Regions from separate parts of the Thauera butanivorans genome, predicted to be linked through region 1. Evidence: predicted binding sites of a transcription regulator. Region 1 holds the regulator's gene; each other region holds the start of a gene.
What was found. The regulator FliA, encoded in region 1, starts transcription of late flagellar genes. The targets are predictions, from matches to a motif close to CTAAAGTTNNNNNNNNNNNNGCCGNTA.
Positions count from the first base shown of each region.

Region 2: a site for FliA is predicted at 3,870-3,896, ahead of ACNQFN_RS07770 (flagellin). Genes of this name have one in related genera too.
Region 3: a site for FliA is predicted at 3,832-3,858, ahead of ACNQFN_RS10300 (YjfB family protein). Genes of this name have one in related genera too.

Region 1 covers NZ_CP183038.1:3,010,155-3,017,563, forward strand. Annotated here, with positions in the region: gene parC (DNA topoisomerase IV subunit A) at 1-622, shown strand, start outside; gene motD (flagellar motor protein MotD) at 629-1,513, opposite strand; gene ACNQFN_RS14590 (flagellar motor protein) at 1,523-2,263, opposite strand; gene ACNQFN_RS14595 (RNA polymerase sigma factor FliA) at 2,296-3,057, opposite strand; gene ACNQFN_RS14600 (MinD/ParA family ATP-binding protein) at 3,183-3,974, opposite strand; gene flhF (flagellar biosynthesis protein FlhF) at 3,976-5,406, opposite strand; gene flhA (flagellar biosynthesis protein FlhA) at 5,639-7,409, opposite strand, start outside.
Region 2 covers NZ_CP183038.1:1,603,736-1,611,144, forward strand. Annotated here, with positions in the region: gene fliS (flagellar export chaperone FliS) at 1-315, opposite strand, end outside; gene fliD (flagellar filament capping protein FliD) at 330-1,775, opposite strand; gene ACNQFN_RS07765 (flagellar protein FlaG) at 1,799-2,164, opposite strand; gene ACNQFN_RS07770 (flagellin) at 2,247-3,785, opposite strand; gene ACNQFN_RS07775 (hypothetical protein) at 3,985-5,562, shown strand; gene ACNQFN_RS07780 (FkbM family methyltransferase) at 5,607-6,401, shown strand; gene ACNQFN_RS07785 (hypothetical protein) at 6,441-7,322, shown strand; gene ACNQFN_RS07790 (tetratricopeptide repeat protein) at 7,355-7,409, opposite strand, start outside.
Region 3 covers NZ_CP183038.1:2,134,648-2,142,056, forward strand. Annotated here, with positions in the region: gene ACNQFN_RS10270 (aspartate aminotransferase family protein) at 1-446, shown strand, start outside; gene argF (ornithine carbamoyltransferase) at 456-1,382, shown strand; gene ACNQFN_RS10280 (argininosuccinate synthase) at 1,451-2,683, shown strand; gene ACNQFN_RS10285 (DUF2788 domain-containing protein) at 2,719-2,949, shown strand; gene ACNQFN_RS10290 (pyrimidine/purine nucleoside phosphorylase) at 2,963-3,286, shown strand; gene ACNQFN_RS10295 (YajQ family cyclic di-GMP-binding protein) at 3,312-3,797, shown strand; gene ACNQFN_RS10300 (YjfB family protein) at 3,920-4,126, shown strand; gene ACNQFN_RS10305 (type IV pilin protein) at 4,193-4,591, opposite strand; gene ACNQFN_RS10310 (hypothetical protein) at 4,588-4,953, opposite strand; gene ACNQFN_RS10315 (pilus assembly protein) at 4,986-7,409, opposite strand, start outside.

The DNA.
Region 1 (7,409 bases):
CTTCGGCTTCGCCGTGATCGAGACGCGCACCACCTGGCCGCTGATCGTCATCGACGCCAACGGCCGCGCCTACACGATCAAGGTGTCCGAACTGCCCGGCGGACGCGGCGACGGCGTGCCGATCACCACGCTGGTGGAGTTCCAGGACGGCGGCAAGCTGGCGCAGGTCCTCAGCGATGCGCCCGAGACGGTCTGGCTGTTCGCCAACAGCGGTGGCTATGGCTTCCAGTGCAGCGTCGGCGACGCCAGCAGCCGCCAGCGTGCCGGCAAGGCTTTCATGAACCTTGAAAAGGGCGAGAAGGTGTTGCCACCGGCCAAGGCCCACGGCGACTGGATCGCCGCCGCGTCGGAAAACGGCCGCCTGCTGGTCTTCCCCCGCCCCGAGATGAAGACCCAGAGCGGCGGCCGCGGCGTGATCGTGATGGCGCTGGACGAAGGCGAGGCGCTGGCCGCCGTCGCCGTGCCGGCCGACGACGCGGTGCTGACCGTCGAAGGCAGCGGCCGTGGCGGCAGAGCGGTCGCCATCGAACTGAAGCCCGCCCAGCGCGAACCGCTGCGCCACCGCCGTGCGCGCAAGGGGGCGCCGCTGACGCCGAAGGTGAAGCCGGAAAAGATGCGCTGAGAAGCCTTAATCGGCGGGGGCTGCTTCCGCAGCGGCATCTGCCGACGCAGCAGCCCCGGTATCGACCTCTCCCGGCAGGATCGAGCGGATCGGGTCGTCGGGCGACATGCGCGTCGGCCCGACCGGTGTCGGTTCGACGTCGCGCGCTTCCAGCAGGATCGTAACGCGGCGGTTGCGGCCCCTGCCCTCTTCGCTGGCGTTGTCCGCCACCGGGCGCTGGTCGGCATAGCCGGCGACGCTTAGGCGGCCGGGCAGCACGCCGCTGTCGACAAACAGGCGCGCCACACTCGAAGCACGCACTGCCGACAGTTCCCAGTTCGACGGAAAGCGCCAGGAACCGATCGGCGTGCTGTCGGTATGGCCTTCGATGGTGATCGGGAATATCGAGGCCGCCAGCACCTGCGCCACCGCGCGCAGGGCCTCAGCCGCGGGCGCACTCAGCGCGGCGTCGCCGGGGGCGAACAGCAGCGCGGCATTGATCTCGATGCTAATGCCGAACGCACCTTCGGACACATTGACTTCGCCGGTCTGCGCCAGTGCGCCCATCGCGCGGCGGATTTCCTCGGCCATGCCACGCATCTGCGCGGTGGTCTGCCTGCGGCGGGCCTCGGCCGCCTCCTGCAGCTCGGCGTTCGCCGGCGGCGCCGGCCTGACGACCGGCGCCATCGCCACCGGCGGCACGATGAACTGCTCGCCCCTGTCGGTGATGCTGAGACTGCGGAAGGCCTGGACGATCGAGTCCGACACGACGCGGTACTTGCCCTCGTTGATCGAGGACAGCGAATACATCACGACGAAGAAGGCGAACAGCAGCGTGATGAAGTCGGCGTAGGACACGAGCCAGCGCTCGTGGTTGTCGTGTTCTTCCGCCTGTCTGCGTCTGCGCGCCATGGCCTGCGGCTAGACCACGTAGCCCTGCATGCGGCTGGCGATGATGCGCGGGTTCTCGCCGTTGGCGATGCCGACGATGCCGTCGACGAACATCTCGCGCTGCGTCACCAGCACGCCGATCTGCGCCGCCAGCTTTTTGGCGATCGGCAGGAACACCAGGTTGGCGAAGCCCACGCCGTAGATGGTGGCGACGAAGGCGACGGCGATGCCCGCGCCCAGCCGCGAAGGATCGGACAGGTTCTCCATGACGTGGATCAGCCCCATCACCGCGCCGAGGATGCCGATGGTCGGCGCATAGCCGCCGGCCGCTTCCCAGATTCTGGTCGATTGCCGCATCCGGGCCTCCCAGGCGTCGATCTCCACTTCGAGCACTTCCCGCAGGCGCACCGGATCGACGCCATCGACCAGCAGTTGCAGCCCCTTGCGCATGAAGGGGTCCGGCAGGCTGCCGATGTGGTTCTCGAGCACCAGCAGGCCGTCCTTGCGCGCGATCTGGCCCCAATTGACGACCTGGTCGATCATGCGCGACGGATTGGTCACCGGTGGCACGAACACCCAGCGCGCCATGCGCACGCCATCGACGAAGATGCGCAGCGGACTCTGCAGCATCACCGCGCCCAGCGTGCCGCCGATGACGATGAAGAAGGCCGTCGGCTGCAGCAGCGAGGATACGTGCCCGCCTTCGAGCACCTGCCCGCCGACGATCGCGGCAAGCCCCAGCGCGAGGCCGAAGACACTGATCCTATCCATGACGCAGTCCGGGTATCGTCATCGGGCGCTCGTCAGGTCTGCTGCTTCTTGGGCGGCCGGCCGCGCCGCGCGGCCGCCGGCGCGTCGCCGCCGAACACCGACGAGCGCAGCCGCGCCACCGCCTGGCTGTGGAGCTGGCAGACCCGCGACTCGGTCACGCCGAGCACGGCGCCGATCTCGCGCAGGTTCAGTTCCTCGTCGTAGTAGAGCGCCATCACCAGTTGCTCGCGCTCGGGCAGCACCTGGATCGCCGACACCAGCCGCCGGCGCATGTCGGCATCTTCCAGCAGATCGAGCGGGTTGGCATCCTGCTGCGCGAGATGGCGTTCGAGGAAATCGTCGTTCCGATCCTGGCCGAAATCCTCGAAATACACCAATTGGTACCCACGCGCTTCCTGCAGCATGTGCTGGTACTCGGCCAGCGGCACGCCGAGCGACTCCGCCAGTTCGCCTTCGGTCGGCGCCCGTCCGTATTCCTGCTCGAGCATGTGGATGGCGGATTCGATGCGCCGCATGTCGCGCCGCAGGCTGCGCGGCAGCCAGTCCGCTTCGCGCAGGCCGTCAAGCATGGCGCCGCGGATGCGCTGCACGGCATAGGTTTCGAACTGTGCGCCGAGGCCGTCCTCGTAGCGGCCGATGGCATCGAGCAGACCCATCATGCCGTTCTGGATCAGGTCGTCGACTTCGACGCTGGCCGGCAGCCTGGCCATGAGCTGGTAGGCGATGCGCTTGACCAGCGGCGCATAAGCTTCGACCAGATGGGCCTTGTCGAGATTACCTTGGGCGTCGTACATCCATTGGGCCTGTATTTTCCTGCGGCGCGATCCGGCCGGCATACCTGGACGGGAAGTGGATTGCCGGCATTCTCCCGCACTGTCACAGGCATTACCAGCGGGATACATCACACCGCCCGCCATGTTCAGGCTCTCCGCACGGACTTCGCCCGGCCCGCCGCCTCGATGTCGCGCATGAAGGCGGCGCTGGCCGCCCGCGTCGCCGCGGCAGCATCGAAACGCGACAGCGTGGCAGTCAGGTCGTCGTGCTCGACTTCGCCCAGCCATTCCAGCGGCAGGCCGACGTGGCGCCGGACCAGTGCATTCAGACCGGCGAAGAACCGCGCGGCATCGTCACGGTCGCGCGCACGGCAGACTGCGACATGGGCGGAACCCGCGCCGGCGGCGGCCAATGCCTTGAGCGTGCGATAGGCCTCGGTGGCCCCGCTCGCGCTCGCCTCCACCACCAGCAGGCGGCGCGGCGCGGCAGCGACGAAGGGGGAGGGTTCGGCCGCCGTTTCACCAGCGGCATGCACCAGCACGAAGCTGGCATGGCGGTGCAGGATGCGCAGCGCCTCGACCAGGCAGGCGCGGCGCGCATCGTCCAGCAGGGGCAGCGCCAGTGCGGCAGCCACCGCCGGCACGCGGCCGAGCAGGCCAGGCGAGGGTTGCAGCACGTCGGCCAGCGTGCTGCGGCCGTCGAGCAGTTGCAGCAGGTCCGGCCCGGGCGCCTGGCGCAGTACCTCGCCCAGCCCGGCTTCGCCTTCGGCCTCGTCCAGGATCAGCACCCGCTCGGCGTGGCCGGCGATGCGATGCGCAGCCAGCACCGCGTTGTGCGCACGGCGGCGGCCGCAGGCATAAAGTGCCAGCACCTGCGGCGGCACGCGGCGGAACAGGCGCCTCAACCCTGCCGCCTGGTCTTCTCGTCGGTCGATCATCTCAGGCACCTCCGGCCGCGGCCAGCATCATTCCCGTCTCGTCACCGTTCAGATGCCAGGGCGATTCGGCCCCCTGCCCGCGCAGCGCGCGATGCAGCAGATAGGCCCGGTTGGGCAGGTGCAGGTCTTCCGGCACCCGCTGGCCGTTGGTCAGGTAGCGGATCCCGAGCCGGTGGCGCACGGCGACGTCGAGCGCCGGCGCCAGGGAGGCGGCCTCGTCCACCTTGGTGAAGATGCAGCCCGCCAGGTCGTCCCCGGCATAGGCGCGCACCACGTCGTCCAGCGTGTCGCCGCGCGCGGTGGCATTCAGCAGCAGCAGGCGGCGGACGTCGCCGGCGCCGCTCAGCATCGCCGCCTGCTCGGCCACCATGCGGTCGCGCTGGCTCATGCCCATGGTGTCGATCAGCACCATATGCTTGTTGCGCAGGCCGGCCAGGGTCTGGCGCAGATCGGCGGCGTCGCGCACCGAGAATACCGGCACGCCCAGGATGCGGCCATAGATGCGCAGTTGCTCCTGCGCACCGATGCGGTAGCCATCGGTGGTGATCATCGCCAGCCGGCTGGCGCCGTGGCGCACCACGCAGCGCGCGGCGAGCTTGGCCGTGGTGGTGGTCTTGCCGACACCGGTCGGCCCGACCAGCGCGAACACGCCGCCCTGGTCGATCACGTCGTCGTCCGAGGCGTGGGCGCGCATCATGCGGTCGAGCAATGCGCCCGCCGCCTCGCGCGCCTCGATCCGGCCCGCCTCCTCGGGCACCGCCGCGGACAGCTTGCGCGCGGTGGCGGCGGAAAAGCCGGCTTCGAGCAGTTCGCCCATCAAGGCCGCGCGGCCCGGCGCCTGGCGCTGGGTTTCGCCCCAGGCGAAGCCGGCAAGCTGGCGCTCGATCATGCCGCGAATGCCGGACAGCTCTTCCATCAGCCGGGCATTGGTTTCCTGCAGCTCACGCACGCGGGCACTGCCGGAATCCTCGGCCGGCGCGGACACAGGAGCCGAAGCCGGCGCAGGCCGGCTGCGCATGGCGAAGTCGGCCGTCTCGATACGCGGCGGCGAGAAAGGCCGGATGACGGGCTGCTGGGGGGCGGCCGGAGCCGGACGCGCCGCATTCCGGGCCGCATTGGCTGCCAGTGCGGACAGGCTGACGCGGAAATCGTCCTCGGCCGCTTCGGGGGCGAGCGCTCGCGGGCCGGGCTGGACGAAAGGCTCAGGCGCCGCCGCCTTCGCGGCAGGCCTTGCCGCAGCCGCCGTTTTCTCCGCAGCAGCCGTGCGCCGGGCCGCCTGCAGCGCACCGACGGCCTCGCCCGGCAGCGCCAGAATCTCCACGCCACCATCGACGGCACGGTTCGACAGCACGATCGCATCGGGGCCGAGCTCTTCCTTCAGCTCGCGGAGCGCTTCGCGGGCAGTGGGAGCAAAGTAGCGTTTGACGTTCATGGCGTTTCTCCAGGCAGCCGGACTTTGGCCGCAGCTTGAGGAGGATTATCCCGAGCGGGGCGCGCATCCCTTGGGCCGAATAAACCGCGTTTCACCCGCTTATTCGATGCTCTGGGCAGAACGTGGTTGCTGGGTTTCGCCTCCGGCTCACCCCTTGCGCGGCCCCACTCATCCTACGTCGATGCCCTGGGTAGGATGGGTAGAGTGCAGCGAAACCCATCAATCGTGCCGATCATCCGTTCTGCCCGATCATCGCCGTGACACGGATGGTGCGGGACTCGGGCACTTCGCTGTTGGAGATCACCTTCAGCGAAGGCACGGCGCGGCGCAAAAAGCGCGACAGCAGCATGCGCAGCTGCGAGGGCACCAGCAGCACCGGCGGGAGGCCGATTTCTTCCTGGCGCTGGGCGATCTGCGCGGTCTGGCGCAGCAGCGTGTCGGCCAGCCCCGGCTCGATCGCGCCGCCCTCGCCGCCCGCGCTCATGGCCTGCATCAGGATGCGTTCCAGGCCGGGCTCCAGCGCCATGACGTTGACTTCGGCGTTGCCGGGGAACAGGCCCTGGATGATCGCGCGGCCCAGCGCCTCGCGCACCTTGAGCGTGAGCTGCACCGGGTCCTGCGTGCGCGCCGCCTGCTCGGCCAGCACTTCGATGATGCTGCGCATGTCGCGGATGTTGACGCCTTCTTCGAGCAGGTTCTGCAGCACGCGCTGCACGGTGCCGACCGGCAGCAGCTTGGGCACCAGGTCTTCGATGAGCTTGGGCGAATCCTTGCCGACGTGGTCGAGCAGCGCCTGCGTTTCCTGGCGGCCGAGCAGTTCGGCGGCGTGGTTGAGGATGACGTGGTTGAGGTGGGTGGCGACCACCGTGCTGGCATCGACCACGGTGTAGCCCAGTGCATGCGCCTGCTCGCGCATGCCGTTCTCGATCCAGAACGCCGGCAGGCCGAAGGCCGGGTCGGTGGTTTCGCGCCCCTGCAGCGGGCCGGACACGTGGCCGGGGTCGATCGCCAGCAACTGCCCCGGATAGGCCTCGCCGGCGCCGACTTCGACGCCCTTCAGCGCGATGCGGTAGGCGTTGGGCTTCAGTTCCAGATTGTCGCGGATATGCACCGGCGAGGACAGGAAGCCGACTTCCTGCGCGAATTTCTTGCGCAGGCCGCGGATGCGCTTGAGCAGTTCGCCGTCCTGGCCCTTGTCGACCATCGGGATCAGCCGGTAGCCCACTTCCAGGCCGAGCACGTCGACCTGCGACACGTCGTTCCAGCTCGCCTCCTGGGCATCCGGCTGCGGCATCGCGGCCTGCGCCGCGGCCTCGGGCGCCGCAGCCGCGGCCACGTCCTCGATCATGCGCTTGCGCCGCATCCAGGCCAGGCCGCCGAGCGTGCCGGCCAGCAGCAGGAAGACGAGGTTGGGCATGCCGGGGATCAGGCCCAGCACGCCGATGATGCCGGCCGCCAGCGTCATCACCTGCGGATTGGAGAACAGCTGGCCGATCACCAGGCCGCCGATGTCGCCGTCGTCGCCGACGCGCGACACCACCAGGCCGGCCGCCACCGAGATGATCAGCGCCGGGATCTGCGCCACCAGGCCGTCGCCGATGGTCAGCAGCGTGTAGGTGTGGGCTGCCTCGCCCGCCGCCATGTCGTGCTGCATGACGCCGACGAACAGGCCGCCGACGATGTTGATGACGAGGATGATGATGGCGGCGATGGCGTCGCCGCGCACGAACTTGGACGCACCGTCCATCGCGCCGTAGAAATCCGCTTCCTGCGCGATCTCCTTGCGCCTGGCCTTGGCCGTCTTCTCATCGATGAGGCCGGCGTTGAGGTCGGCGTCGATCGCCATCTGCTTGCCGGGCATCGCGTCCAGCGTGAAGCGCGCCGACACTTCGGCGATGCGGCCCGCCCCCTTGGTGATGACGACGAAGTTGATGATGGTGAGGATCACGAAGACGACGATGCCGACCGCGGTGTTGCCGCCGACCAGGAAGCTGCTGAAGGCC
Region 2 (7,409 bases), 1.4 Mb from region 1:
GTGCAGGTTGGCATACAGCAGGCGCTCGCTCATGTACTCGTACAGCGCATGCAGGCGTCCGGCCAGTTCGCCGCCGGCATTCATGTCCAGGCTGACCTTGAGGCCGTTGTCGATGATGTTGATGGCCTTGGAAATCGACTGGCCCTTGGTCGGGATGTCCTTGTTGCGGACGGCGACCAGCGCGGTGCGCAGCGCCAGCAGGGCGCCGTCGTACAGCATCAGGATGAGCTTGTGCGGGCTGGCCGCTTCGACGCTGGTTTCGGTGCCGACGCGGGCGTAGGCCGAGGCGCGGTTGGCGTAGGAGGTGCCGAACATGGTGCTCCGTCTCCTCAGTTGCCGATCTTGGGCAGGTTGGCCAGTTGCTGGGCCAGGTAGCTGCTGGTCTGCGACATGCCGGCGAGCAGGGTGTCGAGGCGCGAGAATTCCATTCTGTAGCGTGTTTCCAGCATCTGGATGCGTTCTTCGACGCGCTCGTATTTTTCCTCCAGCGACTGGATGTTGCTGTCGATGCTGTTGGTACGGTTGGCAATCACCCCGCCATTGCTGTCCAGCAGGCCGCTGAGGCGCTCGCTGAAGGTTGCGGCCAAGCCTTTCACGCCGTCCTTGCCGGCAAAAAATGCCCCCACGTCCATGTTCGGGTTCGACAATGCCGCTTCGAATTTGGCGCTGTCGAGCGACAGCTTGCCGTCCACGCTGACCTTGCCGGTTTCCTTGTCGGTCGTGGCGCCGTTGCCGATACCGATTTCGGCAAGCGAACGGATGCCGCCCAGGCCGCCCAGCGCATCGTTGAGCGCATTGCGCAGCGTCGACTGGATGCTGCGGGCGGTGGCGTCGCCGGTCAGCGTGGAACTGGTCTTGGTGTTGGCGTCGTAGGCGGTCAGCGACTTCAGCGTGTCGTTTACCTCGTTGTAGGCCTTGATGAAGGCATCGACGGCTTTGCGCGCCTGTTCATTGTCGGTGGCGACTGTCAGCGTGCCCTTCAGGCTGGCGACGTCGCTTTCAGGCTCTTCGTTCAGCGTCAGCGTGACGCCATCGATCAGGTCGTCGATGCTGTTCTTGCCGCGTGAAACCTCGATGCCGTCGACCTTGAGCTTTGCGCTTTGCGCCGCCTGTACGGACTGCATCTGGCCCGCAGGGGCCGTCGTGCCCGGGTCGTAGCTCAGATCGGCCAGACCGTCGGTACCGGTGAGCTTGAACGCCATGTTCTCGCCGGTGGCCGTACCGGTGAGCACCAGTTGCTCGGTCTTGCCGTTATTGACGACGCTGGCCTTGACGCCCAGCGTGGGGTCGCCGTTGATGGCGTCGCGCAGCTCGGCGAGCGTGCCGCCCGCAAAGTCGAGCAAAGCCATCCGCTCCGGGTCGCCCGCGAAGGCGCCGCTTTCATCGACCGTGCCGAACTGGATGCTCAAGGTGCCGGCGCCCCCGGGGACGAAGCTGGCCGCGGGGTCGGTAGTGATGCGTTGTTCCTTGGCGAGCTGGAACACTTCGATGGCATGGTTGCCGACTGCCGCGCCCGCCTTGGTCGTTGCGGTGAAGCCCTTGCCGTTGACCGTGGCCTTGGTCCCGCCGAACAAGCCATCCTTGCCCAGCGCATCCACGGCGGTTTGCAGATTGCTCAATGTGCCCTTGATCTGGCCGAAGGCGGACAGCTTGGCCGTTTCCGCAGCTTGCTTGGTCACCAGCGGCTGCTGGGTCGTCCTGCGTTCTGCGGTGATCAACTGGTTGACGATGGATGTGATGTCGAGGATGGAACCCCCGGACGTGATCGCGGCCATGATGCATTCTCCTTCTGTGTCGCTCAGGCCTGCTGTTTGATCAGCAGCCCCTGCAGCTTGTCCATCGCCTTGGCGATGGCGACGATTTCCTCGGATGGGATCTGGCGGATGACCTCGTCGGTGGATGCATCCACAACTTTGACGATGGTACGGCCGATATCCTGGTCGATGGAGAATTGCAAGTTCTGTGCCACGGGGGCAATGGCCGTGCGCATTTCTTCGACCGCCTGCGCGATCTGTTCCGCATCGGGCTGTTGCACGGCGGCGGTCGGCGCGCCGGTTGCGACCGCCACGGGGTCGGGGGCTGCTGCCTGCGGCGAAGACTGCGTGGCCTGCGACAGAATGCGTGTCGTTTGCGGAATGGCGTTGCCGATCGACTCGATGCTCATGATTCATCTCCTTGATAGGCGAACGGCGCGAGACTCTTGCGAGCCCCGCGCCGGGCGATGCTACATCGTCAGACCGTGAATATCAGCGGAGGAGCGACAGCACGTTCTGGGGCAGGGCGTTGGCCTGCGACAGCATCGCGGTGCCGGCTTGCTGCAGGATCTGCGAGCGGGTCAGGTTGGCGGTCTCGGAAGCGAAATCGGTGTCGAGGATGCGGCTGCGCGATGCCGACATGTTCTCCGAGGTTGTGCTCAGGTTGGCGATGGTGTTCTCGAAACGGGACTGCAGGGCGCCGTACTTGGCGCGCTGGCTGTTGATCGAGGCCAGCGCGGCGTCGACCATGGCGAGTGTGCGGTTGGAGGCATCCACCGTGCTGACGTCCATCTCGGACACGGCCTGGAGCTGGCTGGCGGTGGCTGTGCTGGCAAGCAGGAACTGTCCCTGGTCGTCGGTGACACTGAAGGAGGCGTTCGAGTCGAAGGTCAGTTGGCCGGTGACCCAGACTTCCGCGCCGCCGAACGCACCCGAACCGTCCTCACCCGCCACGGCGGCGACGATGTCGGTGCCGCCGATGTCCTTGACGGTGAACACCGAGGCCGCTTCGGAGTCATTGACCAGCTTGATGTCGCTGCCTTCGGCATTGGTCAGCACGATGCCGTTGCCTTCGGCGTTGAGCTTGGCGGTGACACCGGTCTTGGCGGCCACGTCGTTGAAGGCCTTGATGGCGTCGGCGTAATCATCGCCGGTGCCCGCACTGCCGACGGTGAAGGACAGCGTTTGCGCCTGGTCGGTACCGTTGTTCGAGGCCAGCTTCAGCACGTAGGACGAGCCGGCGACGAAGTCGGTCAGATGCACTTCGGTACGCGCGCTGGCGGATACGCCGGTGCTTTCGGTAGCAGCGTTGATCTTGGCGGCGACGTCCTTGGCGCTGGCTTCGGCGGCGTATTCGACTTCGGCGGTGCCGTAGGTGCCGTTGATCGTCAGGACGCCATCGGCGGCGATCGCCGAAGCACCCGTATCTCCCTGGGCGAGATTGACGCCCGCGGTACCGCCCACGGTGAGGTCGCCGGCACCGCCGGTGGAAGTGGCCGCCATGCCGCCGATGCGGTAGTTGCCATAGGCGGTGGTGCCGAAGTTGGCAGAGGTGGCGGTGATGGTCTGGTTTGCGTTGGCGCCGACCTGGAAGGTTGCGGAAGTGAAGGAGCCGTCGAGCAACTTGCGGCCGTTGAATTCGGTGGTTTGCGCGATGCGGTTGAGTTCGGAGGTCAGGGCGTTGACTTCGTCGTTGAGCGCCTTGCGGTCCGATGCGGAGTTTGTGGCGTTGGCCGACTGCACGGCCAAGGTGCGGATGCGCTGCAGGATTTCGCCGGATGAGGCGAGTGCGCCTTCGGCGGTCTGCGCCAGCGAAATGCCATCGTTGGCGTTGCGGGTAGCCTGGTTCAGACCGTTGATCTGGGCAGTGAAGCGCTCGGAAATGGCGAGGCCGGCGGCGTCGTCCTTGGCGCTGTTGATGCGCAGGCCGGAAGACAGGCGTTGCAGCGACGTGGCGAGGGAATTGCCAGAGGTGCTCAGGTTGCGTTGTGCGGTCAGGGAAGGCACGTTGGTGTTGATGACTTGCGACATGATCGTCTCCCGATGAGGATGAAGAATCTGATGAGCCGGCCGTATCACCTGAGTGTTGTGTGATCCGTCTGCCGTCAGGAGCATTAACGGAGGCGGGTGGAAAATCTTTAGCGGAAATTCTGCCGGACTGTCTTATTCTTGCCGGCTGGCGGAGGGCTGTCCCGATAGCGAGGGCGAATATGAAAAAAGGGATTGGGGTTTGAACAGACGCGAGAACGACACGGCGGGTGCGCGCTGGATGCCGCTCAACCGGAGCTGCGGCTTCGAGACCTGGGCGCCGCTCGATCCCGGCCGCTGGATCGACTTCAATCCATGTTGTGTCCAGTTGCCTTCGGGGCGCTGGCTGGGGGTGATCCGGCGGGATATTGTGCCGCCGGTGCCTGGGATGGGAACGGTCTGGACCATCGAACTCGACGAACACCTGTGCCCGGCCGGCGAGCCCCGCCTGTTGCTTGCGCAAGGGGAGGATCCCCGTGCCATCGTGCTCGGGGGACGGGTGCTCGTGTTCCATTGCGTGATCGAGCGCGCAGGGGACGGCCGTGTCAATGGCGCGGCGATGCGCATCGCCGAGTGTGCGATCGAGGATACAGCGGGGGTTGCGCCCATGCTGCGTGTCGATCGCGTGCTGGAATTGCCCAAGAATCCGTTGCAGAAGCCGCGCACCGGTGATCCGCATGAGAACTGGGAGAAGAACTGGGTTCCTTTTCCGTTGCCGTCCGGGTCGATCGGACTGATCTATTCCCACGACCCATGGGCGGTATTGCTGCTGAAGGCCGATGCCGCAAGCGAGTCGCGCCAGTTCGAGGGCGGCTGGCAGGGGCCGGGGCTCGAATGGGCGTGGGGCGAGATCCGGGGGGGAACCGTCCCCGTGCCAGCACCTGCTGCATGCGGTGGCGAGCGGCTCATCACTTTCTATCATTCGTCCACGGTGGTCGGGAGCCGCAAGCTCTATTTCGTCGGGGCATGCGTTTTCGATGCCGAACCGCCGTTCTGGCCCAGGCTGATGACCCATGAGCCGCTGGTGGTGGCGCCCTACAACACAGGGGCGCATCGGTTCGGCTGGAATTTTGCCGGGAGCGTGGTGTTTCCGCTGGGTGCGCAGCCCGTCGCCGGCGGCTTCCGGCTGCTGTGCGGCCGCGACGATGGCAGCATCGCCACCTTCATGGTCGACGGCGAAGCCCTGCTGTCGCGCCTCGCTCCCTTGCGCGAGGCGCGGGCGGTGCATAATGCCCGGGGGGAGTCCATCAGCGCCCGACATGAGCCGCTGGTGCCGTGGGCATTCGATGCGTCGGCCCTGCGCATCCCACGTCTGCTCGCGCTGATGCACGACGGCCGCGGGCTGTTCGTCGATGCCGCGCCTGGAGACGGCGTGGCAACGGCCAGGCTGGCAGCGCATTTCGAACGCAGCATCGTTTTTGCCGCCAACGGTGACGAGCATCGCCGCATGCGGCAGTTGCTGGCCTTGAACTGCATCGACACGGCGGAACTGCGCCTTGGCGAGGCGGTGTTCGATGAGCCGACCATGTGCGAGCTCGGTTTGCTCTACATCGATCGTGCCGCGCTGGCCGAGGCGATCCTGAGACGGGCGGTGGGCGTGCTGGAGAAATACCGGCCATTGCTGGTCATCGACTTGCCGGATGACGAACGGGGCGTACGCCGGATCGAGGCCTTGCTGGCCGAGTGCGACTATACCTGCGAGGCCATTTTTCCGTTCGTGCCGTCTTGCCGCCTGGCGATTCCCCGCGAGTCCAGAACGAACCACGCATGGTTGGTTTGATCGGCCTGCCAAGCAATAATCCAAACCATCGATGAGGGTCGAACATGCTGCCCAGAGTGAATCTCGTCAGAGGCAATTCCGCCGACTATCTGCTTTTTTCCACCGGCGACGCCATCTCCAGGACCATCTACGCCAGAGGCGCATGGGCCGAGCCGCTCATCACGATAAGCCGTATGTTCTACGAGGGCGGCAGCGCGCCCCTCGTCCTGGACATCGGCGCCAACCTGGGGGCCTATGCGATCGCCGTGGCCCAGGATCTGCATAAGCTGGGTGGTACGGTGTATGCATATGAGGCGCAGCGGCTGGTTTACTATCAGTTGTGCGGCAACCTCATCCTCAACAGGCTGGACAACGTCCATGCCTTTCACATGGCGATCGGCGAGGACGATGGTTCGATCGACATCCCGCTGATCGACTATGCGTCATCGGAAAACATCGGGGGGTTCTCGCTCGATCAGGCCATTCGCGACCAGGTTTCCGCCGTGGCCATCGACCGCGAGCAGCGCGTCGAGCGTGTGGCGATGGCCAGGCTGGATTCGATCGCCTTTCCCAAGGCTGCGGATCTGATCAAGATCGACGTGGAGGGCTTCGAACATCGGGTACTCAAAGGGGGGGTGGGCTTTCTGGAGGCCGGGAGCTTTCCGCCACTGATCCTGGAGGCGTGGCGGGATGAGTGGTTCCGCGAAAGGCGGGCGGAACTGATGGCGTTTCTTGACCGGCTGGGCTATGTGTGTTTCGAGCTGCTCGACGAAGTCGTCGCGCAGCATCCGCAGCACGCCCGGCACGTCGATTTCGTCCTCCAGGCCGATGGCGGGCTGCAGCTGGTCCGGACGCGATGAGCCCGCCGCTGCGGGCAAGCATGGATGAGAGACCGATTCATGGATGACGATACCTCGATCAAGCTGTTCAACCTGCTGTATCAGCAGATGGCGGTGATGAACCATTCCATTAGGAGAAGCGCCGGCTATCTCGCCCGGCAGGAGATGGAGCGCATTCTCGCGCCGCTGCGGGCCGACCCTGGGCGGCTGGAGCCGTTCGGCTTCACGGTCTATAGCCAGAACGACGAAGACGGCATCCTCGCCGAGATTTTCCGGAGGATCGGTGTGTCGGCCGGCACCTTCTGCGAAATCGGCGTGCAGAACGGCCTGGAGTGCAACAGCCTGTTCCTGCTTCATCAGGGGTGGCGCGGCGTGTGGATCGAAGCGGACGACAGGCAGGTTCCGCTGATCGAAGAGAAGTTCTCGTCTCTTCTGGCCGGCGGGCGGCTGCATGTGGCCAATGCCTATGCAATGCCCGACAGCGTGAATCGGCTCGTCGCCGACGGGTTGGGCCGGATCGGGGCGGATGCGGAGGCGCTGGACTTCCTGTCCATCGATGTTGATGGCATGGATATCCATCTGTTGGAAGCCCTCGAATCCCGGCCGAAGGTAATCTGTATCGAGTACAACGCCAAGTTTCCGCCCGGCGTGGATCGGCGCCCGCTGTTCGATCCGCAGTACCGCTGGCGCGGCACGGACTACATGGGGGCCAGCCTGAGCGCGCTGAATGGGGCCGCCACCGGCATGGGCTATGTCCTGGTCGGCACCAACATCACCGGGGCAAATGCGTTCTTCGTCAGGCGTGATCTGGCCGAAGGGCGCTTCGTGCGCGACGCCGCGCCCGAAAGGCTGTACAACCCGCCGCGCTATTACCTGATGCTCGACCATTTTCTCGACCAGGTCGGCCATGGTGCGGATTTCGGCCCTTATTCGGAGTCGTGAGCTGACATGCCCGCGCTTGGCGCGGGCGTGCTTCAGCTTGGGCGTTCGGCATGCGAGGCGACGATGTCGGCGAGCTCCTGTTCCAGG
Region 3 (7,409 bases), 880 kb from region 1:
GGCTGGCCTCCGGCGTGCCGATCGGCGCCTGCGTGACCTCCGGCCGCGCCAAGGGGCTGTTCGGCCCGGGCAACCACGGCTCGACCTTCGGCGGCAATCCGCTGGCCTGCGCCGCCGGCCTCGCCACTTTCGACACCATCGTCGCCGATGGCCTGATGGAGCAGGCCGTCGCCATCGGCGAGCAGATCCGCAAGGGCCTGGCCGAAGCGCTGGACGGCGTCGCCGGCGTGGTCGACATCCGCGGCCGCGGCCTGATGATCGGTGTCGAGCTCGACCGCCCCTGCGGCCCGCTGATGGCGCGCGCAGCCGAACAAGGCCTGCTGCTCAGCGTCACCGCCGAGCGCGTGGTGCGCCTGCTGCCGGCGCTGACCTTCAGCGCCGAGGATGCCAGGGCCCTGGTGTCGATGCTGGCGCCGATGATTCGCGACTTTCTTGCGAACGGCTGAGGAATGCCGATGACCTCGATCAAGCACTATCTCCAATTCAAGGACTTCACCCGCGAGGAGTACGACTACCTCTTCGAGCGGGCGAAGTGGATCAAGGACAAGTTCAAGCGCTACGAGCCTTATCACCCGATGTTCGACCGCACGCTGGTGATGATCTTCGAGAAGGCCAGCACCCGCACCCGCCTGTCCTTCGAGGCCGGCGTGCAGCAGCTCGGCGGCTCGGCCATCTACCTCAACACGCGCGACTCGCAACTCGGCCGCGGCGAATCGGTGGAGGACGCGGCCCAGGTCATCTCGCGCATGAGCGACCTGGTGATGATCCGCACTTTCGAGCAGGAAATGGTCGAGCGCTTCGCCGCCAACTCGCGCGTGCCGGTCATCAACGGCCTGACCAACGAATACCATCCCTGCCAGATACTGGCCGACATCTTCACCTACATCGAGCATCGCGGCTCGATCGCAGGCAAGACCGTGGCCTGGATCGGCGACAGCAACAACATGTGCAACACCTGGCTGCAGGCTGCCGAGGTCCTGGGCTTCAACGTCCACGTATCGACGCCGCCGGGCTACGAAGTCGAGCCCGAGCGGGCAGGGCTGTACGGCACCGGCAATTTCGAGCAGTTCTCCGACCCGATGGATGCCTGCCGCGGCGCGCATCTGGTCACCACCGACGTGTGGACCTCGATGGGCTTCGAGGCCGAGAACGAAGCGCGCATGAAGGCTTTCGCCGACTGGTGCGTCGATGCCGAGATGATGTCCGTTGCCGCCGGCGATGCGCTCTTCATGCACTGCCTGCCGGCTCATCGCGGCGAGGAAGTCACCGCCGAAGTCATCGACGGGCCGCAGTCGGTGGTCTGGGACGAGGCCGAGAACCGCCTGCACGCGCAGAAGGCACTGATGGAGTACCTGATGCTCGGCCGCGTGGAGCCCAGGTAAGCCGCAACGAACAAGGAGGCGCGCACGGGCGTGCGCGCCGGCAACACAGCAGGAAACAGGAAAACAGCATGAGCGACGTCAAGAAAGCAGTGCTCGCCTACTCGGGCGGGCTGGACACTTCGGTCATCCTGAAGTGGCTGCAGGACACCTACCAGTGCGAAGTGGTCACCTTCACCGCCGACCTCGGCCAGGGCGAGGAGCTCGAGCCCGCGCGCACCAAGGCGCTGCAGTTCGGCATCAAGCCCGAGAACATCTTCATCGACGACCTGCGCGAAGAGTTCGTGCGCGACTTCGTCTTCCCGATGTTCCGCGCCAACACCGTCTATGAAGGCGAGTACCTGCTCGGCACCTCGATCGCCCGTCCGCTGATCTCCAAGCGCCAGATCGAGATCGCGCGCGCCACCGGCGCCGATGCGGTGTCGCACGGCGCCACCGGCAAGGGCAACGACCAGGTCCGCTTCGAGCTGGGCTACTACGCGCTGATGCCGAACGTGAAGGTCATCGCGCCGTGGCGCGAATGGGATCTGCTGTCGCGCGAGAAGCTGCTCGCCTACGCCGAGAAGAACGGCATCCCGATCGAGATGAAGCACAAGCAGGGCGGTTCGCCCTACTCGATGGACGCCAACCTGCTGCACATCTCCTACGAAGGCCGCCACCTCGAAGACCCGGCGGCCGAGGCCGAGGAATCGATGTGGCGCTGGACCGTGTCGCCCGAGGCCGCGCCGGACGCCGCCGAATACGTCGACCTGGAGTTCGAGAAGGGCGACCTGGTCGCCATCAACGGCACCCGCACGAAGCCGCACGAACTGCTCGCCAAGCTCAACGAACTGGGCGGCAAGCACGGCATCGGCCGCCTCGATCTGGTGGAAAACCGCTATGTCGGCATGAAGAGCCGCGGCTGCTACGAAACCCCGGGCGGCACCATCCTGCTGAAGGCCCACCGCGCCATCGAATCGATCACGCTCGACCGCGAAGTCGCCCACCTCAAGGACGACCTGATGCCGCGCTACGCCAGCGTGATCTACAACGGCTACTGGTGGAGCCCCGAGCGTCTCGCCATGCAGGCGCTGATCGACCAGACCCAGCAGACGGTCAACGGCTGGGTGCGGGTCAAGCTGTACAAGGGCAACGTCATCGTCACCGGCCGCGACTCGAAGACCGATTCGCTGTTCGATCCGACCATCGCCACCTTCGAAGACGACCAGGGCGCCTACAACCAGAAGGACGCGCACGGCTTCATCCGCCTCAACGCGCTGCGCATGCGCATCGCGGCGAACGCGAAAACCAGACGGCAGGGCTGAGTCCGGTTTTCGGAGCGCGTTGATTCGGGAGACGGATGATGGACGACATACTGATCTTCGGCCTGACCATGGCCGAGTTCGAGGATTGGTCGCTCAAGCTCGGCCTCGGGGCGCTGATCCTGTACATGATGTTCATCATCTGGAACCTGGGCAAGGAATCGAAAGCCGGCAAGTACGGCATGATGTGGATGTTCATCGGCCTCGGCGTCGGCTTCGTCGGCTTCGTCGCCAAGGGCATCATCCAGAAGCTGCTCGGCATCGAATGAGGAAAGCATCACCATGAGCATCACTGAAAAGATCGACGGCGTCGCCGTCGCCACCAAGGCCAGCGTCTATTTCGACGGCAAGTGCGTCAGCCACGGCATCCAGTTCGCCGACGGCACGAAGAAGTCGGTCGGCGTCATTCTGCCGGCCGCGCTGACTTTCAACACCGGCGCGCCAGAGATCATGGAAGGCGTGGCCGGCAGCTGCCGCGTGCGCCTGAAGGGCAGCGACGAATGGAAGACCTACGGCGCGGGCGAATCCTTCGACGTGCCGGCCAACTCCAGCTTCGACATCGAAGTGTCGGGCGAGCCCTACCACTACATCTGCCATTTCGGCTGAACCGAGCAGGACGAGGGGAAGCGATATGCCTTCATTCGACATCATGTCCGAGGTCGACCAGCCCTCGCTGCGCAATGCCGTCGAGCAGGCCAACCGCAAGGTTGCCGGCCGCCACGATTTCAAGGGCACCAGCGCGAACATCGAGCAGGCCGACAAGCTGCTGACCCTCTATGGCGACAGCGATTTCCAGCTCGACCAGATCAAGACCATCCTGCTGCCCGAGATGACGAAGAAGAACGTCGACGTGCGTTGCCTGGACTACGGCGACGTGCAGAAGATCTCCGGCAACAAGGTCAAGCAGGAAGTGAAGGTCTGCGTCGGCGTCGACCAGGACCTGGCCAAGAAGATCGTCAAGCTGCTGAAGGACAGCAAGCTCAAGGTGCAGGCCGCGATCCAGGGCGACGCGGTGCGCGTGTCCGGTGCCAAGCGCGATGTGCTGCAGGAAGCGATCGCGCTGGTCAAGAAGCAGATCACGGATTTTCCGCTGCAGTACGGCAACTTCCGCGACTGAGCTCCGGCGGCGCGGGAACATCCCGCAGATCACCCTCAAGCGGCCGCATTTGCGGCCGTTATCGCTTGAAGAGCGCCATGCCGCATTCCGGCTGGCACCACAAACGTTTTGGAGTACAGATCATGGACGTTTCCTCCATCGCCGCCGCAGCCAGCGCCAATGCGGCCGCCAAGGTTCAGGCCGAAGCTTCGGTCAAGGTGCTGAAGATGGCGCTGGACATGCAGGCGGAGAGCGCCTTGCAGTTGTTGCAGGCAATTCCGGCGCCGGTACAGCCGCCGGTATCGGCGGTGGGCAGTGCGGCGGGTGGGGTGGTGGATACCTGGGCTTGAGCAGGGTTTGATGAATCGATAATCGGCTATTGCAGGCAGGACAGTGTCCCCTGTCTACCGGTTGTTTTACCAGCAGGTGCCGGTACCAGTGGCGGTGCGCTTCCCGGTATTGGTCAGCTCCAGCGTGCCGCAACGGTCATGGGCCTGCGTGCCCGCCGGTGTCGCGGTCAGCTTGAAGCTCGCACCATCATCTTCTTGCTCGTACTCCAAGTCATAGGTCGCTGTGCCTCCGCCGACCGGGCAAGAGAAGCCGTTGAGCGCGTTTTCCGGGTAAATACTGTTGACCGAAAACTGTCGCTCAAGTGCATTTGCGTAGCTGAGCATCACCGCCTTGCAGTCCGCGCGACGGGAGTCGCGCAGGTAGTTGGTGTAGTTCGGATAGGCCACTGCGGCCAGGATGCCGACGATGGCGACTGCGATCATCAGTTCGATCAGGGTGAAGCCGTCCGCATGCCATGCCTTCATTTTGCCCCCCCGTCAGCGGCTGGGCTTTCATTCTCGTCCTTCAGGATGTGGAGCATCGTGATGAGGTAGCGGCTTTCGTGCTCGTAGGCGTCGAGCCCGATGTTCATGCCAATCATGTCGGGGCTCAACTCGGCTCGCGTCGCTTCTTTGCTGCCGATCCAGATTCGTGTTTCGGGTTGCAGGTAATAGTTGCGGCCGTCGGCGAAAAGTACGCCGCTTGCCGGGTCAAGGCGCTGGATCACTGTGTAGTGCTCGAAGGGTGGTACCCCGGCCTCTTCGTCGGATTGTTGTGCATGGATGCCGTGCGGCATCGTGACCAGGATGGCGGTGAGGCCGCCGAGAAGGAGCGAGTGGTATTTCATGGTTCGAATCTCGGTTCGTTAAGTTTTATGCCTTACTGTATTTGCTGCCAAGACTGACGGTTGACCAAATTAGGGTCGGGCTTGTTGGCAATACTCTGGTTGGCGCCGGTCTGGGTACCGATCTTGTACGATTTGTCGGCCCCATGCAGGATCGCTGGAGTGGCGCCGCCCGGGGTGCGCTGGCCACTGACGACGGTGTCGCCCTTGCGGTCGCCGCCATTGAAGAGCCCGTCGCGGTTCATGTCGAACACCGAATAATCGGTGCGCCCCCCTGAAAAGGGGTCGATTTCGATGAGCCAGCCGTCGGCTCCCTGTTCGCAGGGGTCGTCGTTGGGCAGGATCGTGGTAAAGATCACCCGGTCACTGAAGGCGACGCTGGCGGGGCCAGTCACACGCTCGCCCTTGGCAATACCTGAAGGCGGCGTCAGCGTGATGAAGAAGCCACGATGTTCAGCGGGGTCAAGTGCATTCTGCGTGATCAGGCGATAGTCTTGGTATATATCGTCGAATTCGGCGTTGCCCTCTTCGTAGATATCCTGTTCCAGTAGTTCGGATTTAAGCACGCGCTGTGCGCGGGTGACGCCTGTGTCGACATTGGCGCTTGCGCAATCATCGCTGAAGGAGCTGCCGCACAGATCAAAGATGCCATATAGCGCCTGTTCGGACATGTCGCCCTGGTCCCCCACCAGCATCAGCTTGCCAGTGCCAAAGTAGACCACCAAACCACCTCTGCTCGGGTGGCGTCGTACCGTGGGCTGGACGGTGATGGGCTGGCTGTTGCCAGCGCTGTCCGTGGCCTTGAACAGCGGCTTGCCGCCGAAGGCCACTTTCCATGCGCTGGAGGTAGCGCCCCTCAGATCGAACTTCCAGAGATTGCCGCGGTAATCGCCGGCATAGACCAAGTCGGCATTGCCGTCGAGGTCGACGTCCACCACCTGCGGTGCGGCCAAGCCATTCGATTGGCTGGAGTTGCCGACGCCGGTATCGATTGCCTTGATAAGCTCGCCAGTGCTCAGGTCGACGATGAACAACTGGGCGCGATGGGAACTGCTGTTGTAGCCATTGCCAAAAATCGCCACCCAGCGACCGTTTGCGGCGTTGCCAACACGGGCGATCGTGGCTTGGCCGATGCTTAGGCCGAGTTCGTCATGGGTGAACTCCCACAGCACTTTGCTGGCGTTCATGCTGCTGGGGGTCTCGATATCCAGGGCGAAATAGCTGCGGCCGCCGGCTCCGGTGGAGCCGACCAGCACCGTCTTCCAGGTGCCACCGATCCAGGCATCGCCGGCGACCGGGCTGCCATCGACGAAGTAGAGGTGGCGGTCTACGTAGTCGGGGTGGGCGAGGGCGGGCAGGTTGGCGTAGACGGCGGCGGGCACATAGGCGAAAGTTTCGACGCCATTGCCGTTATTGAAATCCTTGATGGGGTCGAAGACGCCATCACCGTCGTCGGCATAGGTGCCGGTATTGAAGGCATGGAGCATGCCGTCATTGGCGCCGACATAGACGGTGCGCTGGCGCTTTCTGAAGGCATCGGAAGTAAGGCGGGTCTGGTAGGCCGCGCGTTGGTTCTGCGGGATGCCGCTTGCCCATGCATAGCCGTCGTTGCGCGCGCCGATGTACAGGGGCTTGGAGTTGACGATGTCGCCGATCAGGCCGGTGCTCTTGCGTTTGCGGAAGGAGCCGCCGGGTTCTTCCTGGCTTTGATTGCCACGCACCCAGTTCAGCACCCCTTGTGCACCGAGGCCAGGCTTGCTACCCAGCAGATCTTTCTGTGCATCGCTGATGTTGGCCCACTGGAAGGATGCCCCGCTACTGGTTGCGGTATTGTAGGTCAGGATATTGCGCGTGCCGGGCAGGCTGGATGTCCATGCCGTGGTCGCTTTGAGATTGCCTGCGACCGGATCGAACTCGGTGGCGGTCAGCCAGCCCGACCAGTCGCTGGTGTCGAATTTGGCCTGGTACAGCATCGTGTCTGCTGTCGAACTCGACGAACTCTGGCCCAGCGGAGCGATGGCGCCGACTTGGTCGGAAATGGAGGCCAGGGTGTCGAGCATGGCTGCGGCAAATTCTTCGGGGTTGCCGGCGCTGAAGAAATCACCACGGCCGTTGACCGCGGCGTGCAGCAAGTCGGCGATGTTGTTGCTGGAGTTCGCACCGGGTGTCGGCCAAGTGATAGTCGGTGCCGATGGATTGCCGAGTGCCGCAAAGACCGTGTCGCGCACGTTGCTCGTCAGTGTGGTGCCATCGGATTTGACGCCGGTCGGCTCGAAACCCATGCTAATGGTGTAAGTGGCCATGTGCTGCCAGGTCGCGGGATTGCGAGTAGTGGGGGGAACCCTGTTTTCGAGGCCACCCAGCAAGTCGCGGCTCCAGTAGTACCACGCTATGTCCGCAAGCGTGTTGCTGTCTTCGTCTTCGAATGGATTGCCTTCACCACCATCATTGTTTTCACG